DNA from 4 places in the Erysipelothrix rhusiopathiae genome. Region 1 is predicted to be linked to each of the others. Evidence: a T-box and tRNA genes for the amino acid it is inferred to sense, from the RefSeq annotation. Region 1 holds a T-box; the other regions hold tRNA genes.

Region 1 (4,984 bases):
ACCGTGTGTCCAAGTTTCACGTACCGACCGATGACATTTTCCTTATTACGAATCATAAATTCGTTGATGCCTTTTTCTGGCAACGATATTTCCTCCAAATGATGATCTTCAATTTTTTCACGTTGTGTTAAATCGGTATTAAGGCGATAAACTTTTTCAAACCGACATCGAATCCGCGTCATTATTTCAATAAAACTTACGATCATAATCACACACACTACGGATAATACAACTTTTCTTTTAATTAAAACCCCTCCTCAATCATCAATTCCCCAAATACAATATCCAATCCCCTTACTTTCGTTTTATATATAACCTGCAGCAACTTTGGATAAAAATGATACGAAAGATCGACTATTTCACCATGTTGATCATTCATAAGTTCCGCAAAAACAGTTTTAAGATTATCATCAGGATGCATTTCTTGGATTAGAATTTCCAAAGCATTTCGGAATTGAAATCGTTTTTGTTGATATTCACGTTTGAAAACAGAAAACGACACAATCGAAAGAAACAACATCATGACCAAAATGACATATCCATAGGCCAAAACAATACTTTTCATATATCACCCACTTTTAATTAAAGTGCAACACAAACATTTCCTATCAAGAAAATAAAAAAAAAGCAGACTTTCGTCTGCTTTAGTTTGGTTTAACAACCAAGTTAACAATTTTATTTTTAATTACAATTTCTTTGATTACGGTCATGCCTTCAAGATTCTTTTGAACTTGAGCTTGATCATATACAAGAGCTTTTAATTCATCTTCTGGTAAATTATTTGGTGCAACGAATTTAGCGCGTACCTTACCGTTAATTTGAACAACAATCTCTAATTCATCAAGTACTAATTTACTTGGATCAAATGTAGGCCATGGTTCGTAACTAATATCCCCATTTCCAGATACAATTTCGTAAAGTTCTTCACCCAAATGAGGTGCGAAACAAGCGAGCATCTTGATAAAACCAAGTGCATACTCTTTATAAAGTGTCTCTGCTTTATATGCTTCATTCACAAAAATCATTAACTGTGAAATCGCTGTATTCATACCAAATGTTTCAATATCATGTGTAACCTTTTGAACGGTTTGATTATAAACAAAATCAAGACTACCATCATTGGTTTCTGAAATTTTATCAGACTCAACCATTAAACGGTAAACGCGATCAAGCCATTTACGAATACCATCAAGGCCACGTGTACTCCATGCAATAGCACCATCCAATGGTCCCATAAACATTTCGTAAACACGAAGTGCATCCGCACCGTGACTTTCAACGATATCATCAGGATTCACAACATTTCCGCGTGATTTACTCATTTTCTCATTATTAGCACCGAGAATCATGCCTTGGTGGTATAGCTTACCAAATGGCTCTTTGGTATCGACAACACCTAAATCAAAGAGTACTTTATGCCAGAATCGTGCATAAAGAAGGTGGAGTACAGCATGCTCCGAACCACCCATATAAAGATCTACGGGCATCCAATGTTTTAGAAGTTCTGGATCACCAATCGCTTCATTGTTTTCTGGGTCAATATAGCGTAAGTAGTACCAGCAAGATCCTGCCCATTGTGGCATTGTATTTGTTTCGCGACGGCCCTTAGTACCATCTGCAAAGGTAACATCCAACCAGTCCCCTGCATTCGCAAGTGGGGACTGACCATCACTTGCCGGTTTATAATGCTCAACCTCTGGAAGTTCCAAAGGAAGTTCATCGATTTCAACAGTTCTCATGGTTCCATCTTCTAAATGAACAATTGGAATTGGTTCTCCCCAATAACGTTGTCTTGAAAATAACCAGTCACGAAGTTTATATGTAGTCTTCGCTTCACCATAACCATTTTCAACCAACCATGATTGCATTGTTTCAATCGCTTCATCTTTACCCATCCCATCTAAAAATCCAGAATTGATATGAACTCCATCACCGGTGTACGCTTCAACAGCAATATCGCCACCCTCAATCACTGGAATAATTTCAAGGTTGTATTTCTTAGCAAACTCAAAGTCACGTGTATCGTGTGCAGGTACTGCCATAATCGCACCCGTACCGTATGCTGCAAGAACATAGTCTGCAATGTAAATTGGCACTTTTTTTCCATTAACTGGATTAATTGCATAAGCACCTGTAAATACACCAGATTTTTCTTTATTCAGTTCAGTTCGTTCTAAATCAGACTTGTGTAACACTTTTTCAACATAAGCATTGACTTCGTCAATATTTTCCGCTGTTGTAATTTCTTTCACAAAAGGATGTTCTGGCGCAAGAACACAGTATGTATTTCCAAATAATGTATCCGCACGTGTTGTAAATACTGTAAATTCCTTATCATGATCTGCAATTTTAAAGATAACATTGGAGCCTTCGGAGCGACCAATCCAGTTAATTTGCATTTCTTTTGTTGAATCTGGCCATTCAACTAAATCCAAATCTTCAAGTAAACGATCTGCATATTCTGTAATTTTTAATACCCATTGACGCATCGGCATACGAATTACATCAAAACCACCAACTTCACTCTTGCCATCAATAACCTCTTCATTTGCAAGAACGGTACCCAATTCTGGACAGAAGTTTACAGGCTTTTCATCAACATAAGCCAATCCCATATCATAAAGTTTTGTGAAAATCCATTGAGTCCATTTGTAATAACCTGGATCCGTTGTTGAGATTTCTCGACTCCAATCATAGGAAAGTCCCAGACTTTTAATTTGATCGGTAAAGTGAGCGATGTTTTGCTTTGTAAATTCATTGGGGTGATTACCGGTCTTCAAAGCAAATTGCTCTGCTGGTAAACCAAAAGCATCCCATCCCATTGGGTGTAATACATTAAAACCATTCATACGTTTATAACGTGCAATTACATCCGTGGCAGTATATCCTCGTGGATGACCTACATGCAGTCCATTACCTGATGGATATGGGAACATGTCTAAAACATAGTATTTCGGTAAATCAAAGTTATGAACATCTGTTTTAAACGTTTCATGTTCATCCCAATATTTTTGCCATTTTTTCTCAATTTTTAAATGGTTATACATTTTTTATCCTCCTATAACATAAAAAAAAGTACCTATAAAGGACGAATTGCTCGCGGTACCACCTTAATTCCTATCGATATTCGATAGACTCTCAATCCTTTAACGCAGGGGACGTAATTTCCTACTGATTCAGAAATTATGCTCAAAGATGAGTTCAAAAATCTTAATACACTGATTCGCACCAACCATCAGTTCTCTTAGCTATTTTAATTTTCTACTATTTCTTATCATCGCTTTCTTAAATAATAGTTGAAACATCACTAAAAGTCAACAAACCAAATCATTAAAAAGAGGCGTCTTACGCCTCTTCATTTTTAGAACCTTCTTTAACAATTGCCATAAGAACAATATTGGTTACGATTAATCCCGCCGCCAAAAACATTGATGGTTTACGATTCGCCTTTTTCACAGCTTTATTCACTAATTTCTTCATCAAAGCCTCCTATAAATTTAATCTTGTTTCTAACTTATCTAAGTGATAAACATCCCAGAGATTGATACGTTTAATGTTTGAGTATTGCTCTGCTTTTTCAGTGAACGCACCGTTTGTAACAACAATACCAATTTTTGCTTTATGGAACACTAATGCAGCTGCGAGTTCTGAAATCGGCTCTGTCCCTACTTCTCTAGGATTAAATACGATTTTAAATGCACAACGCATCCCATCTTTCTTTGCAACAACATTGACGCCATGCGCATATTTTGATTCGGGAACTTGAATCGAATCATAACCTAACAACGGCAATAGTTCTAAGAAATAATTTATAAATTCTTTTTGATTGCGAACCTCTAAAATATGTTTAGGTGTTCGTGTTTTAAAAAGCGAAGATATAAAACTCATATTTAATACCACCTTTCGTTAATCAATAATAAGACCCAGATAACCAATCAACGCACTCGCTTGATCTGCACGAATGCGCATCCCTTTAATGAGTGATGGTGAATATACAATCGTATCAAATGTACAAGAGGTTAAATCTAAAGCATTGCAGCGTGTATCGGATAGATTTAAACCCGTTAGCTCGCAATTTTTAAACTTCATATTCTTATACTTTGCCATCATCAACGACGACTCATTAAGTCGACATCCATCAAACAAAACATTCTCAAAACTTGATTGTGATAAATTCATAAAATTCATTAGCGTATCTTTAAAAACGACATCTTTAACTTTGCTGTCATAAATTTCACTGGCCATTAACTTACACGAAAGAAATTCACATCGATAAAGATAACTTTTTTGTAGAGAATGATTGCTTAAGTCACAACGGTCAAACACGACATCTAAAAACTCTGCCCGATCACAAGCATCCATCTCAAATTCACATTTACTAAAACAAACTTGTTCACATTTTACCAATGCGTGATCTTGATAAATCAAACATGATTCATACCGTGTATTGCGTTTTAATTCCGAAAATAGCACTCGAGCATTGCTCACTACAAACTCTTCGATAAATTGAGGTCTTTTCATAATGTCTCTTTTCTATAAATTGCAAGACCAAACTCTAAGCCCACATTTAGGTGTGAATACTGCGTCAGTCTTTCAATATTTTCTTTAGGTGTACGATGTGCATACGGTGTCATCGCAAAAACATTTAAAATATCCTCTGTCGATGTAATTTCTATAGGTCCTTTAATTTGCATCACATCGAGCAATTGAAATCCCTCGTACATTTTCACATCAACATCGTTTGCATAAGGTTTGTCATAAACAATTTCTTTGAGTTCCATCAAATGATTTGCAAGTGGAAATACCTGAATAAAAATGCCATCTTCTTTTAATACCCTTAAGATTTCTTCAATTTTAAATGGGGCGAAAACAGATAAACATCCATCAAATGAATCACTAATTAGCGGTAAATCAAAGGTACTACCAACAGCGAGCGTCAAATCAGAATTACGCTTTGATCCTAAATCAACCGCATTCTTCGAAA
Region 2 (4,984 bases), 210 kb from region 1:
AACTGCTGACATTCTTTGTCATTTAAAAGGGAATCGATATAGTGATGTAAATCGATGACTTCATCCTTTTTATGAATACTCATGCATGATTCATAGTTTGAGTAAAAACCGTTTTTTGTAAAGTTGAGAGAACCAATAAAAGCAACATCATCCACGACATACAGTTTTGTATGTAGCTTTTGATAGCGGTTGGTTTTCCAGATAGAGATTGGCATATTGGGTTCGTAAGAGTAGCTATAAATGGGTGTCTTATGAACGTGGTCGAAATATTTGAAATTTGCGGTGAAAAGCGCCACAACAGCAATCATTTCAAACCAAAACCCAACAGTACCTTTAAGTGTTATCGCATGCGCGAGAATAATAAAATTAACAAAACACCACCCTAATGCAATAAAACGGCCCATACGTTTCTTTCGTAATGCTTCATCACTTTTAATACGCGTTTGGGTGAACAGAGTGTGCGCCAAATCTTGATTTGCTTTTTGACCTTGTTTATAATCCCATGTGAATACTAAACCCGTTGCGATACCTGCTTGATGTTGTTTAATTAACTTTTGTACATAATCCTTATTAACATAAGGGGATACAATCTTAATTGTTTGTTTACTTTGATTAAAACATGTCATAATTTCTTTTCCGGCACCTTTACCAATATAAAGATCCCCATCGACACGACTTAAATTTAAATGATTAGACACAATAAATCTCCTTTAATAACGATACACATCATAAATAAGGAATCGATGACTTACAAGTTTATCCTTTCAATCACACAAAAAACGAGTATTAAGAAGTCAAAAATATAGATACATAAAATAAAAAGCCATCATACGATGGCTTTATGTCTAACTCGATTTAATAGTTTTTGTGAATCGATAGTTTCGATTTCATTAGCATCAATATAGAGCAGATTCGTTAACGTTTCTGTTTCGGTAAAGTCTAATTTAGGGCGAACTCGTTTAAGTGCTTTTTCGATTTTATGAATTTGATCAAAAGGATCCAATGCATCATTGGTTATGATTTCTTTACAAACAATGTAATGATACAGAAGTTCTTTTTGATCTCGTTTCGGAAATAACTCAAGGAGTACGTTTTGAATCATTTGCTTTTGTTGCTCACCACGTGGAAAGACTTGTTTGAGATATTTTTCCCGATCTCGATCAAGATCTACTTTAGGACGAAAATTAAACCAATTATCAATACTCATGGTATCACTTCCTTTTACCCTATTGTATCACGCTTCATGGCTTTATACTGTTTTCTTAATTTTTTTAATGCCCAGTCGTAATGCGAGGAGGTAGCACTGATAAAATATGCACCTAAGGTTGTTGTTTTGGTAAATGGGTATACCTTTCTATCAAATAATGATTCTTGCGTATGGTTATGTATACGACTCACAACTTCTGCATGGGTATTTTGAATTTCGGTAAGTGCCTCTTCTAATGTTGTATTTTGGTAGGCTTCCCATATTTTATGATTTAGTTCAGGTGTTGTTTTCCATGTGAATCCTTTTGCGGGAATATCCGGCATTCCATTTTCTATAACACCGATTTGATACCATCGGATCATCATTTTATGCCATTCGATTAAATGACATAAAACGTCACGTAAGTTACGATCTCGATCTTCAAGTACAAATGGAGCGTTACGCTCTTCTTCGCTCAAAGAATCGATAAATTCATTTAATTTATTAAAGTTTACAGTTGCTGCTTCAAGCAGCGTTTCTTTAGTTTGTGGACGTGCCATGATTTTCTTCTCCTTTTTAAATTATCTTTTATTCAAGATTGAGACTCGCGTTTTCGTAGTCCATGATAGTGCTTTTTACAGACCCACCAAGATGTTGTTCAACAAATGTTGCAAGGTGGTGGGTAGCCTTCTCTAAATCGTCGCGACGTGTTGGATCGACACACTCAATAATTAAGAATGCATTCGTTGTGTCATCCGTTAACATGGTGCGTTGACCATCACGCCAATTCCAACAACGACAAACCGCACCCACATCATCAACGTATGCGATTTCTCCAGGGAGTGTATTATCAGGTTCAGAATCACCAAGAGCCATAAAGGAATCATTTCCTTGAGTTTTAATTAATTGTAATGCCCCAACGAAAGTATCAATGTCTTCACCACCGCAAGGAAGCCCATAGGTCAATGAGATTGCATTATAGATATCAACGAGAGGATTGATTGATCCAATCGTATTGCCCTTAGAAACCCGCTTTAATAAAGCCTCAATCGAGACACGCGCTCCTTTTTTAGTTTTAAACTTTTGATATGCATCACGCCATACAGAAACTACAGCATTTTGACTTAAAACATCTTCGGTAAGATACTTTTGAGCTTCATGATGACTCTCATCAAGAAATTTAGAAATTGCAGTCATCGCTTCTGGGGTAAGATCCTTGTTTTGGACATCGTGTGCAAGTACAATCCCAAAACAAGCATCAGGAAATAAAGACCAGAAATCATCAGTTATTATAAATTGTTTCATGGAAGTTCCTTCTTTCTATATGATTATTATAATACATTGGTGTGAAGGGGAACTTGTAAATGTGATGAAAAAAGTAAAGCATGTTCTTAACTTAGAGATAAGCGTGTATTTGTTCATAAGCGATTGGAATCGCTTTAAGGAGTGTTTGTGTCAGTGCATTAAGATCTTCAAAGTTTGGATGGGTCACTAAATCCTTAGCGACGATATACCACTGAGGCATCTCATCAAAAGTATTAAGTGGGGTATCTTTGAAGACGTTCCAATATTTTTTTTGAATGGGTTTTGTCCGTCCCATAAGCCAAAGTTCAAAGGTCATCGCTTGATGATTTAAAATCAGACCGAGTTTTAAACCCTGTGATCGAAGAAAATCATCATCAAAATAAAAGTAAGTGTAATCAAGATAACCATTCAGAACGGATTTTGCCGTGAATGAATCAAGTTTGAAATTACGTTGAATCTCATTCATTGTGTCAATTAAATATTTGTGCGTTGAAGGCATGTCGTGTTGATTAATGCTTTCTTGGTACTGTGAGATGCGGTGATTTATCGATGTTTTCATAATAATCTCCTTTAAATAAACTATAGCAAATCTTATTTTTAAAAACAATTAACCGGAATAAGCGCAAAAAAAAGTCATTACCGAAGTAATGACTGTGATTTAATAATTGGTGCGGGCGAGAGGACTCGAACCTCCATGCCGAAGCGCTAGATCCTAAGTCTAGTGTGTCTGCCAATTTCACCACGCCCGCGTATTCACTTTGTATTGCTAATAGATTATAACAAGCCATTTCTAAGAAAGCAATACCCAAATTCAATAAAAATTAAAAAAGAATGAAAATATAAAAAAAGCGGCCTAAAACCGCTTAAATAGTGATTATACGTACACAATTTTGATTTCGCCAAGGGTTACATCACCCGTTAAGGTTAATGTAGGACCATCAACGACTGTATTTCGATGGGGATCACTGACACTTGCAAGTGTATTATCAATATTATTAATAACGTTGATATTATAAGGAATAAACAATTTTACCTGACCAAATGCGCAACTTACTTCAAGTTGTGCTCCTGCAGGGTTAAACTGAGCCTGATCAAAATAGATTGATAATGAAGCAAAGGTATTATCGATATAACCACCGGTAAAGTTTTTTGAGCGGATGTATCGCGTACGATCCGTAAATAATGCTTCGATATTTATATAGTCTGCATGGTCGTCATCGCGATAACCACTGCGACTATTCTGTGTTCCTGTGTGATACTCATATTGATTACCATCTTCATCCGTTGCATAGCTTGAACTTTCACGATACGATTCATACTTTTGAAAGTTCACGTGCCGTTTGCGTCGTTTGAAGATCACGGAAAGACCAACAGCTAGAAATGTACTTGCCCAAAATAGGGTTCCTCCATTTCCGTGAATATTAAAATAAACACGGTTAATCCAAAGCGCCAAAGTAAGTGGATAAACAATCCCGAAGAAATTTAACTTAGGCATATTTGAAATTGCGAACGCTACTAAGGCTACCGTAAATGCAATCTTAAATGCATTGGGACCAAAACTATAAAGATTAAATGCACTACCAAATAATCCAAATGCCAGTAAGACTAGGACAAAGCCCCAGAAATAATCATTTTTTTTCATTAGATACTCTCCTCCTTTAATCGTTGTTTAATTTGTTGGAAATACATGCGTGATACATACGTTATCTTATGACTGTTATAAAATTGAACACTTCGAGATGAAGTAATATTACGTTCAAGTGAATCAATCTGATTAAGATTCACAATACTTGATTTGGATGCTCGCATAAATGAACTTGGCAAGGATGCCTCTAACTCATATAGGCGATAATGTGTGCGAAATGAATCTTTTGCTGTATGGACATAAACCGCATCGTCTTCAGTCTCGAAGAAACAAACTTCATCAAGATCAAGTGTAATATCCTTACCGCGGTGAACCGCGTTAATCGATTGGGTATCCAAAGTATGAATCATTTTCTCAATTTGAGGTGTCATTTCGCGACACTCTAAAACGATATCTTCTTCAAGATTCGGATTAATAATAACCTTTATATTCACGGATGTTCCTCCTGACTCTATTATAAATAATTATAATCGAATCGATACAAAAAAAGGGTAAGATGTCATAAATAAACCTTAAGTTGTTATTTTCGAATTGATCTTAAGAGCTCAATCTCTGCTTTATAGCCATCGTTATCATCTTGTGGCGTTTCAAGATAAAAGGGAAGATGACGTAATTTGGGGTGGTTTATAATTTTTTCAAATGTTTCCAAACCAATCGATCCTTGACCAATTTTTTCATGTCGATCTTTATGAGACTTAAAGGGGTTTTTACTATCATTGATATGAATCGCATGCAGCTTATCTAAACCAACAACTTCATCAAAGTGTTCGATGACACCATCTAAATCATTCACGATATCATAACCGGCATCATAGATATGGCATGTATCCCAACATACTCCAATTTTT
Region 3 (4,984 bases), 480 kb from region 1:
ATATTTTAAAGCAAGCGGCGCTGCCTCCTGTACTCTTCGAGTTTCGGGGCATAGTAGTACATTGATTATGGGACGAAAATAGAGATTATACGTAATAATTCGGATAAATATTCAATTTCTTCAATGTGTAAATATCTAAATGTAGCAAGAAGCGCAATCTATTCATACAGGCCAAAGATAAAAGAGTTTGATCACTTTGAAGATGAAGTTATTGATGTATTTTATAAGAGTCATTCGATATATGGCAGTAGAAAAATCAGGGCTGAGCTTCAAAGAAAAAGAATAAATACATCACGACGCAGTATATCAAGAATTATGAGAAAACATGAACTGGTGTCAGTTTATACTAAAAAGAAGTATCGAAATCATTCATCTGATGTCAACGAATCAAAAATTGAAAATTTAGTAAACCGAGATTTCAATGATAGAAGTAAGTTGCAGGTTGTTGTCAGTGATTTGACTTATGTAAGAGTTGGGAATAACTGGAATTATATTTGCATACTTTTAGACCTTCATGCGCGAGAAATAATTGGATCAAGTTGTGGTGAAAGGAAAACGCCATCTCTTGTCCTGGATGCCTTTACGAAAGTAGGCGGAAATCTATCTAATATAAAATATTTTCATACCGATAGAGGTTCAGAGTTCAAGAATTACAGCATTGGCGAAATGCTTGGAGCATTTGGGATTACACGATCACTTAGTGCGAAGGGTACACCTAATGACAATGCAGTAGCGGAAGCCACATTCAAGATTATTAAAACAGAGTTTGTAAGGAGACGATCATTTGAGAGTCTCGATGAGTTAAAGGAAGAATTATCGACATACATTTATTGGTTCAATCACAAACGCATTCACTCGACTCTGGGTTATTTGAGGCCAGTCGAATACCAACAAAGACTAACTAGTGATTTTGTCTAAAAAAGTGTTGCCATACCAAATATCAGTCTTATTACTATCAGTATAGATAGGGTAAAGATTCTTTACTTCAGGGATTTCTCCACTATTTAGTCGCTTATTTGTGCTTCTTTCATTAGCATTCGTTTCTTCTATCTTCTCTTTATCGTCTAAAGAATCACTAGGAAATTGAAAGTATTCATCTTCAATCATGTACATAAAAAATAAGTTTGGCTTTCTTAATCCCTGTCTTACTTCTTCTAGCAACCCATGTTCTTTTAATGCTTCCATTGCTTTAATTACTGTAGGTTTACTGACTTGTAACATGCGCATCATCTCTTCACGCGTATAGATGAGATATACTTCCCCATCATCAGTTAACCATCTGTTTTTTAGTGATAACTCGTGTCTATCTTTTAGCATGGCATAAAGTAACCGCGCATCACTATTTAAATCTTTAAACTCATCTGTAAACAGAAATTTAGGAACTTGAAAAAATGTACTATTAATCACATCACTAACATGAAATCGTCTTCTTTGCGTCATAATTACCCCTTCTTTCTTAATTCTTTGATGCATGCACTTACACATGAAATGTATTCAAGAACCTATAGATTCCTGCATCAATATAGATCTATGTCTCAACTTTAATCATTAAATTAAAGAAAAATGAAAAATAGTGTATTTGATTGCTGGATGTTGCAATATTCGCGTTGATTTTGAGTTGAGTTTACCTTATAATATTTTTACAAGCGGTCAGTTAATCTGGACACGCTTAAAAGCACAATTTACGCAATTATAAATTGCATATTGTGGTGAATCACTTATTAGATAGTGCGAATATCTAATAAGGTTGTAACGCAGGTTGGAGCCGTAAAGGCTCTTTTTTTTGCGTTTACTTAAACTCACCATATTATTGATGATTTCTTTCAATGTCACTCCAAGATTATTTAGGAGTTCATCAACAATATCTAATCGAACACCTCCAGAATTTGGATATTTTAGTTTCTGAATTGTCGAGTGTGAAACACCTGCTTTTTTGGCAAACCCTCTAACAGTCAAACCGTTTTTTTTTACTTCATCAGCCACAAACTCAGAAAGTATAAATCTGAGTGGCTTTCTTTCCATTTCATCACCTCCATAAGCACAAAAAAACTCTTGATTTAGATAAAATCAAGAGTCTGTATTTATGCATATGGTGCCCGAGGACGGACTCGAACCGTCATGAGTTTTACCTCGCTGGATTTTGAGTCCAGTGCGTCTACCGATTTCACCACTCGGGCTTGTTGTTTGCTTAATAATAATATCTTAAAAGGGGCTTAAATGCAACCTAAAACTTAAAGTATTTCACATTAATAACGAATTTATTTATTTCCAATGAAAATAAAAGAGTTCACGTATGTGAACCCTTCTATTTCTTTAAAATTTGATCTTTTAATACTTGGTATTGTTCTTTATTAATCTCGAGGGGTTCATGGCGCATAGCACGTTCAATTTCAGTAAGTGCGCGTTGGTCATGACCATTTTCTTCCAAGATCATCGCTTTACGGAAATACCAAACACCTTTAAGTTCCTCGGGGGATTGTTCGATCAAGGTGTCAATGGCAGCTAGTGAGTCCATATCGTGATTAATAAAAATTGATTCATCCAAATCCAGTTTCTCAAGAAGCTGGGTGCGATTATCCATATCTGATTCACGAATAAAGGTACGCAATGCTTCAAGTGCTTGTTTGGTGGATTCAACTTCATCACGCATCAATGCATATTCATAAAGTTTCATTAAGTACTCTAATTTTTGATTGCGGTTCATATGAAGTTTCTCCATACCCTGCGCAATGCTTTGAACCTGCTCACTGTCATTTACACTCATAAAATAATTAAGTTTAAAGAAGTTACGGTTAAATGTGGGGATGGTCAGCTTCGCAAGCCAACTATCAATGTTTTTCGTGAAGGTTGGGGTGTCACTTTCCATAAATGCTTTCATTGCCTTATCACTCGCTTTTTTACCCAGTAATCGGATTAAAAGTTGGATTGCGATAAATGCAACGACAAAGATCATAAATATTTTTAAGTAATCCATGGCTTCCTCCTATTTGGAATATCTAGTACTATAATAGACTATTTCACGTAATAATGAAATCCCTATCACCATTATTCGAAGCTTTCAAATTCGATAATCCCACATGCGACCCCAAGCATTTCCGGATGTTTGTATGCATCACGTTGTAATTGAGTTGTTTTGGCCATGCGACTGATTTCATACATATCGGTTGTCCCATAGATGCGTTCCAGTGCTTGATATCGGTTATGTGATGAAGCAATTACTTCAAAGCGATTTCCAAACTGAACGATATGGCTGTTTGGATCACCAATTAAAGCCATAATACCGCGATGAATTAACCATGTTCGGGTAATAAACGCTTTAAAATGATGTTCGGGGAAGGTCTTTGTAAAGAAGTCATGTGCTTGCTTGAGGGATGCATCGATGGCTTGTGGTGATAAATCGGCATCACGTTTGATGTGGATGTTAAGCATCATGGTGTATTCAGGAAAACGGTGTTTTTGTTGTTGGGGTAAGTGCATGGTGTCATGACCACTTCGTTCAATCTCCGCATAACTGAAGGGAAAGATTTGATAGCGCAAACTTCCAAGTTCAAACATTTCAAAACGGAACATAAAGCGTAACCAGATGACATCACTATCGCTGAGTCCATAATGATCATTGGATTTATGATAACGTTCAATACGATAGTTTAGGTCTTGAATGCTGGCGTTAAAGATTGCATCGTCAATACCACGCTGAATATATTGTGCTTTGAGCTCAGGAAGCATATAAAGCGTTCGCATGAGCCGTTCTTGGGGATTGAGTTTCAAGATAGGGAGTGCATTCTTTTCACCCGTATACGGCTTCTCACAGGTTTCCAAGACATATTGATAGTTATCATATTGTGAGATTAGGATTGAAATTGCATCGTCATTAAACTGTGCTGTTTTTAATAGTTTCTTAAGCATTAGGCCACCTCTTTCATAATTTGGAAAAAAAAGACATCATGAAGATGTCTTTTAAGCATTAATTGAGAAAATATCTTCAGACTCGGGTGTTACCGATTCCCCTTCTTTAAGAAGCGTAATGGATTGACCTGAAGTTAGAATAAAAGGACTTATTAAAGATTTTCCGTTTTCACGGATATAATCAAGATCCACAGTGGTTAACAGATCACCTTGGTTAACCTTATCCCCTTGCTTCACAACACCATTAAATCCTTTACCATTAAGTTCCACCGTATCAATTCCTAAATGAATTAACATCTCCACACCACTTGCATCCGTAATGCCAAAGGCATGACCTGTAGGAAAGACTAAGGTTACATCACCACTGATGGGTGCATAGACCTTCCCCTCAGTAAGTTCAAGGGCATAGCCATCCCCCATCATTTTGGTTGAGAACACTTGATCTGGTACATCCTTAAGGGCTAAGACGGTACCGGTACCAAATGAACGGTATGATTCTTTATTTTTTTTAAACAAACCAAACATAATATCGTCCTCCAATCGGTTTCTCTAATTTTATCATATTATTTTAAAAATATAATTGCTAAGTGTTTGAAATTTACGCATAAATTTCGTAAACGATTTCGGATATGGCGACTAAGCCTTGAAATCGTGAAGTGATTCAAGTAATGCCACCAAGAATTCGTAGGTACGGTCAAATGACGCAATATCCAAACGTTCATCCGGTGTATGAATATCAAACATAATTGGACCAAAACTTACGATATCGATATGAGGCATTTTACCCTTCCAAATTCCAAGTTCCATTCCACCATGTGTTGCTTCGGTTTCCATGTCTTGACCACGAAGTTCTTTATAAACACTCATTGTACGTTCGCGTAGTTTTGACTTCGCATCATAGTTCCATCCAGGGTAACGTGATGTAAACTCGGTCTCAAGATCATTTTGTGCTGCAATCCACTCAACTTGACGCATTACCGTATCTAAGACAAACGCTTGGGTTGCACGAATCGACATGGTGATTTCAAGTTCTTTTTCGTCTAAACGAACCGTTCCAATATTTGAAGACGTGATGACC
Region 4 (4,984 bases), 200 kb from region 1:
AAGGTTTTATACGCGAGGATGTTCATGCATATTTTGATTCGATTCAATTTAACCAAGATGATCGCTATAAACTGATTAAAGATTATTCACATGGTATGCGAAATAAACTTCAAATGTTATGCATCATGATGTTGAAGCCGAAAGTACTGTTTTTGGATGAGCCGCTCACTTCATTTGATGTGGTTGCATCCATTGAAATGAAACGTCAACTTGTTGCGCTCAAAGAAGACTGCATTATGGTTTTATCAACGCATATGATGCAGATTGCTAAAGATATTTGTGATGAGGTGATTATCTTGCATCATGGCAATGCAACACTTTTGGATTCAGATCGCTTACACGACTCTTCATTTGAGGAAGATATTATTGATATCTTAAGTGATAATCATGAATCATAGTGTCCTAAAAGATATTAACGTTGTAAATCGAACAAATCGATTTCTATACTATCTGCGTTCGATTAAACCATTACGAAAGGTTATTTATGCTAACGTCTATGAGAATACAGAACGAAAAAAGAAGCTTGGTCGTATTGTAACGGTTCTTCATTATCTTAAAATGATTGCGAATCAGTTTATTTACTTATTTCTTATTTTTGGGATACTTGCTCAAGCATTACCACAAGTGCCCGTTGAATTTATTTGGTTTCTATTGGTAATCATAAGAGCGTGTGTGACCACAATTTCAAGTGATGATTCGATTGAAAAATGGACCTTAATTCGTTCTTTCAAAGTTGACTTTAAATCTTATTATCATTTCCGTTTGCATCATGACATCATTGAACGCATACTTTATTGTATTGCTATTATGTTTACGGTCGTGATGTATGACCAAAGTGTGTTAACGGCATTTATGATGGTTCTTGTGGTATTAGGGACAAAGATTGTTGCGGAGGGGCTAGATCTTGCCTATTTTAACCGTTACCATAAGAAAATAAGTGGTAAGTATAAGACGGTATTTGTGCTTGGTTTAGTACTTAGTTTTGGTGCATTATTATTTGCCAATTACTTATCGATGGTCGTGTTCTATTTCTTAACGGGTATCATTGTTTTGATGGCGATTACGTTTACGGTTCGTATTCCAGTTCGAGAAGTTCAAATTCATGAATCATATGGGCTCTATATGCTTCAACAGATAAGTCCAGAGGAGAGTTTAGCGTCAATCAACCTCAAATCAAGTCAAACGGTTTTACGAATTGATGATGATTATAATCTTGATCAATCTGATAAAGTTATCAATCTCTATGAAGGTTATGGCCTTCTGAATCGTCTTTTCTTAGAACGGCATCGACGACTCTGGTTTAAACCGCTACGTTTTAGATTTTTAGTTATCCTTGCAGTGGTGGTTGTTAGTGTTATAAGCCTAACAATTCTGAGATCGTTTTTCCCAGAGATGTATTTTCAAGTTTGGTATCCATTTTCAACTGAAATGTTTAAATCGATTGGACCTTATATTTTTATCGTCTATCTCCTGAATATTGGGGAGTCAATGACCCGTGCATACTATCTAAATTGTGATTCAAAATTATTGAACTATGCGTTTTATCGACGACCTGAAATTATTTGGAAACAGTTTGTAGGGCGTTTAGGGACACTTGTGTTTCTAAATATGATTCCGCTTATACCCATAATTATAGGTGTAGCTTTTATGGTTGGGATACAATTAATTATTCCGATACGTGGTGAAGTTCAAATTTTTATTATTACCTTAGTGCTTTTAAGTGTTTTTTTCAGTGTTCATAATTTACTAATGTATTACACATTACAACCTTATAATGAATCGATGCAAGAAAAAGGATTCCTATATAATTTAGTGAAAGTTCTTGTGGTCATGGTTGCTTATAATGGCAATCGTTTAAGCGATATTCCAAATTTGAATTTGTGGCTTTCAATCATAACGGCGTTATATTTCATTATCGGTGTACTCTGTGTTCGATTGTTTTCTGAGAAAACGTATAAAATTAGAAAATAGTTTATTTGGTTATTTTAAGTCGTACGGGTATGGCACTTGAACCATTAGCTTATCTTCTCTATAATTAAGGAAATGTAGGGGAGCTGGATTGATGAAGAGAAGAAAAGGGTATTTAACGGTTATGACGGCTGTGTTTTTTATGGCAGCGTTATCTCATTTGATATTCCCAAGTTATATGATTGCGAACTCGATATGGGGTTTTGACTACGGCTGGCAACGAGAACTGGGTGCAATGTATTTAGCAATTACATTTGTGAATTGTTATGCTTTGTATACTCATAATGATGACCAACAGCATATTTTAGCAATGTTAGCCATGACAATGTGTATCGGTATTGGTTTTAATAATTTAGGGGCATGGCTTTCTTCACCCTTAGATCATAATTATGTTCATATTGTAGGTGTGATCAACTTCTTGCTTATCGGAGGTTTTGGTGGATTTTACCAAGGGTATCGCATTATGTCTAAAGTCGTTGAACAACGACAATAAAAAAGAGGACTCAGGTCCTCTTTTTTATTGTAATGCACCTTAAACATAAAAAAAATCAACCGAAGTTGATTTTGTAAAATATATATTTGGTGCACCAGATAAGATTTGAACTTACACGACTTGCGTCACACGCCCCTCAAGCGTGCGCGTCTACCGATTCCGCCACTGGTGCATTGCTATTAACTGCTTTTGTATTATAGCATTGGAATAAACAATGTGCAAGATTAAAAGTGGCTAATTTAATGATTTACGTAAAATATCGTGTATAATATTTATGGTTAAGAAGGAAGGTTATAATGAAAATTCATAAAAAGACGTCAATGACAGAGGGCGTCATTTGGAAAGAAATGCTTTTGTTTTCAATACCGCTTTTGATTGGGAATCTATTCCAACAATTATACAATACCGTTGATTCCTTTGTGGTTGGAAACTATGTTGGTGAAGAAGCACTTGCCGCAGTTGGAGCAAGTACACCATTGAGTAATGTTATTATTGGGTTGTTTATGGGGATTTCAACGGGTGCTGGTATTCTTATTTCTCGCTATTTTGGAGCGAAAAAAGATGAAGAATTGCATGATTCAATTCATACCTTTATGGCATTTTCGTTAATTGTAAGTATTTTTCTTACTTTTTTCGGTTCGGTAATGTCTCCAATATTTTTAGGGTGGCTCAAGACACCTGCGAATATTATGGAACCTGCAACCCTTTATCTAAGAGTTTATTTTTGGGGTGTAACCGGTCTTGTTATCTATAATTCCGGGGCTGGAATTTTACGAGCAATCGGAGATTCACGCAATCCTTTGATTTATCTATGTATTTCAAGTCTCATTAATGTATCCTTGGATTTATTATTTGTGATTGTGTTTGATATGGGAATTTTAGGAGTTGCGGTTGCGACGCTGATTGCACAACTTACATCCGCAATCTTAGTTTGGATTCACTTATTACGTGTTGAGGATATTTATCAACTAAAGATGGCTGATATTCGTATACACCGTGATAAACTTTATGAAATTATTCGTCTTGGAATTCCTACTGGAATTCAACAGACGGTTGTTTCATTCTCAAATGTTTTGGTTCAATCATATATTAATGCGTTTGGATCTGCCGCGGTTGCTGGTTTTAGTGCAGCAGATAAGTTTAATGCATTTTTATCAATGCCAACGCAGAGTTTTTCACTCACAATTACAACCTTCACAGGTCAAAATTTAGGTGCGGGACGTAAAGATCGCATTATGGAAGGCGTTCGTACTGCATTAATTTTAGCGGTAGGGATTGTGATTGTTATTGGAATTCCGACCTTTATCTATGCAGATCAGCTGATTGCTTTCTTTTCACCGGAGCCAATGGTTATTATGTATGGTGCACGTATGTTGCGGATTATGGTTCCGTTCTATTTTGCACTCAGCACAACAAGTATTTTAAGTGGTGCATTAAGAGGTGCAGGACTTACAATGGTTCCGATGATAATTATGATTTCATGTTTCACAATTCTAAGACAAATATTCTTGTTCATTATGATGCGAATCAATCATTCTATTGATTGGGTATACTGGAGCTACTCCGTTACGTGGATTAGTCCAATGGTTCTTACACTTCTATACTCAAAAGCGTCACATTGGCTTGAGAAAGCATAGTCCTCCTTCGAGGACTTTTTTATGTTACAATAAAATAAAAAGGGTGGACAATATGAAAAAATTAAACATTATCGTTGATGTTCAAAATGACTTTGTATCGGGGACGCTTGGTTTTGAAGGAGCAAATCAAGTGGTGTTGAATATTCTTCAAAAATTAGAAAAAGAACAAGATTGTGACCTAGTTTTTACACGTGATACCCATGGTTCTAATTATCTTGAAACACAAGAAGGACGCCGCTTACCGATTGAACATTGTATTTTGGGATCAAATGGATGGGAACTTGATATCCGTTTAAAGCCCTTTATTAAACCGGATACGATTATCTTTAATAAACCAACTTTTGCTTCTTTAGAGTTGGGAAATTATTTAGATAAGAAAAATTACGATGTGATAGAGGTGATGGGCTTAGTTTCAAACATTTGTGTTATCAGTACCTGTGTCATTGCAAAAACTGCATGTCCTGAGGCGCGAATTATTGTGGATACAGCGTGCACAGATAGTTATGATCCAATTTTAAATCAAAGTACTTTTGATGTGCTTGAAGGCTTGCACGTGGATGTGATTCGATGAATCGGGCGAGTATAAAACGTGGTCTTTTAGCCGTATTAGCGTTAGTTTTATTAATTGTTGGTGGTGTTGCGGTATATTTTATTGTCGATCCAGCACCTTCTGCTTTTTTAATTCGAAGAGTGTTTGAAGGGGGGTTGGCGGTTAAACCGGATGGGTATGAAGTAATTGAGTCAGAAGTTCGTGTTTACACAGATTTGACCTATGAATCAACGGCTGGCCGCAATACTTTTGATCTTTTCGGTCCGAAGAACACACAAAAGCTCCCTACAGTCATTTGGGTTCACGGGGGTGCGTTTGTAGGCGGCGATAAGCATG

What was found. A T-box is a leader RNA that pairs with one kind of tRNA and senses whether it is charged. The one in region 1 lies ahead of leuS (leucine--tRNA ligase), so its partner is inferred to be a tRNA-Leu.
Region 2: it has a tRNA-Leu gene. The T-box ahead of leuS (leucine--tRNA ligase) is inferred to sense a tRNA for this amino acid. The anticodon was not compared.
Region 3: it has a tRNA-Leu gene. The T-box ahead of leuS (leucine--tRNA ligase) is inferred to sense a tRNA for this amino acid. The anticodon was not compared.
Region 4: it has a tRNA-Leu gene. The T-box ahead of leuS (leucine--tRNA ligase) is inferred to sense a tRNA for this amino acid. The anticodon was not compared.

Annotation. Positions count from the first base shown of each region.
Region 1 is NZ_LR134439.1:888,968-893,951, reverse strand. It holds gene EL194_RS04325 (CpaB family protein) at 1-206, opposite strand, end outside; gene EL194_RS04320 (hypothetical protein) at 245-565, opposite strand; gene leuS (leucine--tRNA ligase) at 645-3,047, opposite strand; T-box leader at 3,082-3,287, opposite strand; gene EL194_RS08695 (hypothetical protein) at 3,346-3,480, opposite strand; gene EL194_RS04310 (restriction endonuclease) at 3,490-3,888, opposite strand; gene EL194_RS04305 (pentapeptide repeat-containing protein) at 3,907-4,521, opposite strand; gene EL194_RS04300 (putative RNA methyltransferase) at 4,518-4,984, opposite strand, start outside.
Region 2 is NZ_LR134439.1:1,097,476-1,102,459, forward strand. It holds gene EL194_RS05390 (phospholipase D-like domain-containing protein) at 1-698, opposite strand, end outside; gene EL194_RS05395 (hypothetical protein) at 827-1,207, opposite strand; gene EL194_RS05400 (ClbS/DfsB family four-helix bundle protein) at 1,222-1,746, opposite strand; gene EL194_RS05405 (B3/B4 domain-containing protein) at 1,775-2,491, opposite strand; gene EL194_RS05410 (DUF7000 family protein) at 2,583-3,050, opposite strand; tRNA gene EL194_RS05415 (tRNA-Leu) at 3,158-3,240, opposite strand; gene EL194_RS05420 (LiaF transmembrane domain-containing protein) at 3,366-4,133, opposite strand; gene EL194_RS05425 (LytTR family DNA-binding domain-containing protein) at 4,133-4,570, opposite strand; gene EL194_RS05430 (deoxyribonuclease IV) at 4,657-4,984, opposite strand, start outside.
Region 3 is NZ_LR134439.1:1,364,683-1,369,666, reverse strand. It holds partial or broken gene EL194_RS06680 (IS3 family transposase) at 1-918, shown strand, start outside; gene EL194_RS06675 (replication initiator protein A) at 898-1,473, opposite strand; gene EL194_RS06670 (helix-turn-helix domain-containing protein) at 1,651-2,022, opposite strand; tRNA gene EL194_RS06665 (tRNA-Leu) at 2,091-2,177, opposite strand; gene EL194_RS06660 (hypothetical protein) at 2,306-2,974, opposite strand; gene EL194_RS06655 (acyltransferase domain-containing protein) at 3,046-3,906, opposite strand; gene EL194_RS06650 (PTS sugar transporter subunit IIA) at 3,958-4,431, opposite strand; gene pepD (beta-Ala-His dipeptidase) at 4,543-4,984, opposite strand, start outside.
Region 4 is NZ_LR134439.1:691,217-696,200, forward strand. It holds gene EL194_RS03470 (ABC transporter ATP-binding protein) at 1-398, shown strand, start outside; gene EL194_RS03475 (hypothetical protein) at 388-1,971, shown strand; gene EL194_RS03480 (hypothetical protein) at 2,063-2,461, shown strand; tRNA gene EL194_RS03485 (tRNA-Leu) at 2,549-2,633, opposite strand; gene EL194_RS03490 (MATE family efflux transporter) at 2,758-4,098, shown strand; gene EL194_RS03495 (cysteine hydrolase family protein) at 4,151-4,669, shown strand; gene EL194_RS03500 (alpha/beta hydrolase) at 4,666-4,984, shown strand, end outside.